Regions from separate parts of the Microbacterium sp. NPDC056057 genome, predicted to be linked through region 2. Evidence: predicted binding sites of a transcription regulator. Region 2 holds the regulator's gene; the other holds the start of a gene.
What was found. Region 2 encodes HspR, which represses chaperone genes until heat shock. Its sites were predicted from a motif close to AAGTTGAGTCNNNNNGACTCAACTT; they were not measured.
Positions count from the first base shown of each region.

Region 1 (2,198 bases), on a different contig from region 2:
TCGCCACGGCGCTCGAGGGGTTGCACGAACAGCCGTTCGGGCTCGCTCCCGAGTAGATCGAGCCGCCCGCGTACGGCCAACCTTCAGAAAGCCTGAAGCACTTTCAGTTAGACTGAAGGTGTGTTCCGCAACCCCCATACCCTGTTCCGTGCGCTCGCGATTCTCGAGGCGATCTCGTGGACGCTCCTGATCACCGGCCTCATCCTCCGCGCCACCACCGACTGGGCGCTCGGCGTCACGATCGGTGGCGGCATCCACGGCTTCATCTTCCTCTCGTACGGCGCGACCGTGATCCTCGTCGCCCTCAACAATCGCTGGCGCGTCGGGCCCACTGTGCTCGCGCTCGTGAGCGCCGTCATCCCCTACGCCACGATCCCGGCGGAGCTGTGGCTCCAGCGCACTGGTCGTCTTGCGGGCGCGTGGCGTCTCGAGGCCACGGACGACCCGCGCGACGCCACCTGGTACGACCGGCTCATGCGGTGGTTCCTTCGGCGCCCATGGGTGCTCGGCGCCCTGATCGCTCTCGCGGTCGCGCTGCTGTTCGTCGTGCTCCTCATCCTGGGCCCGCCCGGAGGTCGCGACTGACGACACCCGACCCCGGCCGCCTCACTCCCTCGGGAGTGGGGCGGCCGCATCGCGTCGTGGATCGGTGACGGACGTCGCGGCTCAGCGCCAGGCGGGCAACTGCTGCAGCGTCCAGGTGTTGCCGTCGGGGTCGTTGAACTGGACGAACCGACCCCAGTCCTGCTCGTCGACACCGCGCCCCTCGACGCCGTTCGCCCGCAGGTGGGCGAGCGCCTCGTCGGCGTCCGGCACGACGATCTGAACCGTGTTCTGCTGACCGGGCTCGAGGGTGTTGCCGAGACCGGTGCCGAAGGCGATCGAGCAGGCGGAGCCGGGTGGGGTCGCCTGCACGAAGCGGAGGCCTTCGACGGGCGTCTGATCGTGGTCGATGTTCCAGCCGATCCTCTCGTAGAACTCCTTCGCGCGATCGACGTCCGTCACCGGCACGAAGATGAGCTCGATCTTCCAGTCCATCGTGTTCCCTCTCGTCTCTGAAGCAGGTCCCCCGTGGAGGCGACGTTACGCCGGGGGTCCGACATCCGCCGCTGGGGAATACCTGCGGATGGGTGCGGTTGAACTTGACAATGCCTGTGTCAAGTTCAAAACTTGATACTCCTCCACTCAAGTTTCAGGAGAGATGGAATGCCAGAAGACTTCACCCCCCAGGCCGGCGACGACGCGAGCTCGTTCGACGAGTTCCTGTCGCGGTACCTCGCGGGCGAGCGCGCCCGCGCCGAGCGCTCGATCGACCTGAGCCGCTACCTCGGCGCCCGGACCCAGGAGCTGCTCCAGCGCGCCGGCAAGTACGCCCTCGAGCGCGGCCAGCACGAGCTCGACGCTCTGCACGTCCTGCGCATCCTCGTGGCCGAGGCCCCGGCGCGCGACGCCGTGCAGCGCATCGGCGCCGACGCCGATGCCATCGCGCGCGCCACCGAGGAGCGTCTTCCCGCCGCGACCGCGGCGGCCGACGTCGACGGGGCCGTCGTGACCTCGTCCGTGCAGCGGGCGCTGTTCCACGCGTTCCAGGTCGCCCGCTCGTCGGGATCGACCTACGTCGACCCCGAGCACCTGTTCTTCGCCCTCGTGCTCGCCCAGGACACGCCCGCCGGCCAGGTGCTGGCCCGTGCCGGCGTGACGGCCGAGGCCCTCATGCAGGGTGCGCGCGAGACCGTGACGCCGGGCGAGAGCACCCAGGCTGAGGTGCGGCCCGAGGGCGCAGCATCCGACACCCCCCTGCTCGACACGTACGGCACCGACCTGACGGCGCGCGCCGTCGCCGGCGAACTCGACCCGGTGATCGGGCGTGCCGACGAGATCGAGCAGACGATCGAGATCCTCAGCCGCCGCACCAAGAACAACCCGGTGCTGGTCGGCGAGGCCGGCGTCGGCAAGACCGCGATCGTCGAGGGGCTCGCCCAGGCGATCGTCGACGGCTCCGTGCCCGAGCAGCTGCTCGGCAAGCGCGTGATCGCGCTCGACCTGCCCGCCATGCTCGCGGGCACCCGTTACCGCGGCGACTTCGAGGAGCGCCTCACCAAGACGATGGACGAGATCGCCGCCCACAAGGGCGAGCTGATCGTTTTCATCGACGAGGTGCACACGGTGGTGGGCGCGGGCGGCGCCGGCGACGGCGG
Region 1 is NZ_JBHJWS010000004.1:285,751-287,948, forward strand. Features, by position in the region: gene ACFC1K_RS17710 (MarR family winged helix-turn-helix transcriptional regulator) at 1-56, shown strand, start outside; gene ACFC1K_RS17715 (DUF3817 domain-containing protein) at 121-585, shown strand; gene ACFC1K_RS17720 (VOC family protein) at 667-1,038, opposite strand; gene ACFC1K_RS17725 (ATP-dependent Clp protease ATP-binding subunit) at 1,207-2,198, shown strand, end outside.
Region 1: a site for HspR is predicted at 1,168-1,192, ahead of ACFC1K_RS17725 (ATP-dependent Clp protease ATP-binding subunit). Genes of this name have one in related genera too.

Region 2 (2,198 bases):
GGACGTCTTCTCGATGTTCAACCAGGGCCGCGGCGCGCGCTACCAGAGCGCCGAGGACTTCGACGACATCTTCGCGATGTTCAACCAGCAGCAGGGTGGCACCGGCTTCGGCTCCGGGCGGTTCGGGCAGACGAGCGGCGGTTACCGGGGCTTCGGTGGCCCGACGCGCGGTGCCGACGTCACGGCGCGCACGACGATCGACTTCGTCACCGCGACCAGGGGCGAGACCATCACGCTGGCGGGCGAGGACGGCAAGCCGTTCAAGGTCAAGATCCCCGCCGGTGTCTCGGACGGGCAGAAGATCCGGCTGCGCGGCCGCGGGCGTCACTCGCCCGACGGCGGTGAGAACGGCGACATCGTCGTGCAGGTCACCGTGCGACCGCACCCGGTGTTCACGCGGGACGGGCTGAACCTCCGTGTCACGGTTCCGGTGACGTTCACCGAGGCCGCGCTCGGCGCCACCATCGAGGTGCCGACGCTCGGCGGCGATCCGGTGCGGCTGCGCGTCGCGCCGGGCACGCCGTCCGGCCGCGTGCTGCGTGTCAAGGGCCGCGGCGTCGAGACGGCCAAGGGTACCGGCGACCTCCTCGCCGAGGTGCAGGTGGCCGTGCCGTCCCATCTCGATGAAGCCGCGCGCGAAGCGCTCGAGCGCTTCCAGAGCCTCGAGTCCAAGGAGAACCCCCGCGCCGACCTTATGGCCAAGGCGCAGGGCTAGACGATGGATGCGGGTCGCCTGGCGACCCGCATCCGGAGGATGGTGAGAGAAGGATGACCGAGGACGACATCGACGAGGATGCCCCGATCTTCGCGATCGCCGTCGCCGCCGAGCTGTCGGGCATGCACCCGCAGACGCTGCGTCAGTACGACCGGCTCGGGCTGGTCGTGCCCGCCCGCACGCAGGGCGGATCTCGGCGCTACTCGCTGCGCCACGTGGAGCAGCTCCGCGAGGTGGCCCGCATGTCGTCGGACGGCATCGGCCTCCCGGCGATCGTGCGCATCCTCGAGCTCGAGAACCGCGTGCAGGAGCTGCACAGCCGCGTCCGCGACCTCGAGGACCGCATGCGCGCCGAACTCGAGAAGCGGCCGGGCGCCCGCGTCTTCGCCGCCGGATCGACCGGCGCGGTCGTGACGCTGCGTCACGGCACGCGTGTGCGCCGCGCGACCGAAGTCGTGGTGTGGCGCCCGCGCACGGCGCTCGCGCAGCAGAGCGAACCCCCGGACGAGACCCCGGCGGGCTGATTCACGAAAGAGGGAGGGGACGGATGCCGTCCCCTCCCTCTTCGTGTGCACACGGGTCGTGCGTCAGACGCGTCGCGCCCGTCTCATGGCCAGCAGCAGACCCACCCCGATCAGGCCGACGGCTCCGAGCGGGACGAGGGGCGAGAGGCCGCCGCCACCCGTGGCCGGAAGCGGACGCATGCTCGCAGTGTTGGTCAGCGTCAGCTCCGCCGTCTGCGGGGTGCGGACCTCCGACATCGGCAGCGTGACCTTCCCGTCCTGATCGGGCACGAGGGTCTCGCCGCCGACGCTCCAGACCGGGGTGCCCCAGTCGACCCGAGGGATCGACGGCAGATCGGCTTCGCGCGCCTCGATGATCGTGCCGACCGGGAAGTAGGGCGACGTGATCGTGACGTTCGGCTCGAGCTCGATGCGCTCCTGCGGGACGCCGTCGAGCCACCAATCGGCGGGGAACGTGGTGCCCGCCGGGACCGACGACCCGCCATTGCCCGCGACGACCTTCGTCACCGCCCAGCGGGTCATCGCGACCACCGAGTTGGTGACTTCGAGCACCGGCGGCGTCTCGCCGGGGCCGATCTCGACGAAGCTCGCCGGGCTCCACGTCGTCTCGCCCCACTCGTAGCCCTCGGGCAGCGCGGATGGGTCGGGCTCCTCCTCGAGAACGTTGACGATCGTGCCGATCGGGAACGAGATCGGATTGCCCTGGCCGTCGACCGGACCCGCCGGCGTCCCGTCGGCAGGCAGCCCGAACCTCCCCACCAGCACATCGCGGCTCGGCAGGTGCGCCACGTAGTCGATCGTGAACGAGTCGACGAGGAGGTCGTCCGGATCGATGCCGTCCATGCTCTTCTGCACGAGGAACGTTCCCTCGATGAGCGACGCATCGTTGGTGAGCGTCGCGTGCACCACGGCCTGGTCGTCGACGCCGATCGTGAGCTGCTCGAGGTCGAACGCGGCGC
Region 2 is NZ_JBHJWS010000001.1:729,692-731,889, forward strand. Features, by position in the region: gene ACFC1K_RS03100 (DnaJ C-terminal domain-containing protein) at 1-715, shown strand, start outside; gene ACFC1K_RS03105 (heat shock protein transcriptional repressor HspR) at 769-1,239, shown strand; gene ACFC1K_RS03110 (collagen-binding domain-containing protein) at 1,303-2,198, opposite strand, start outside.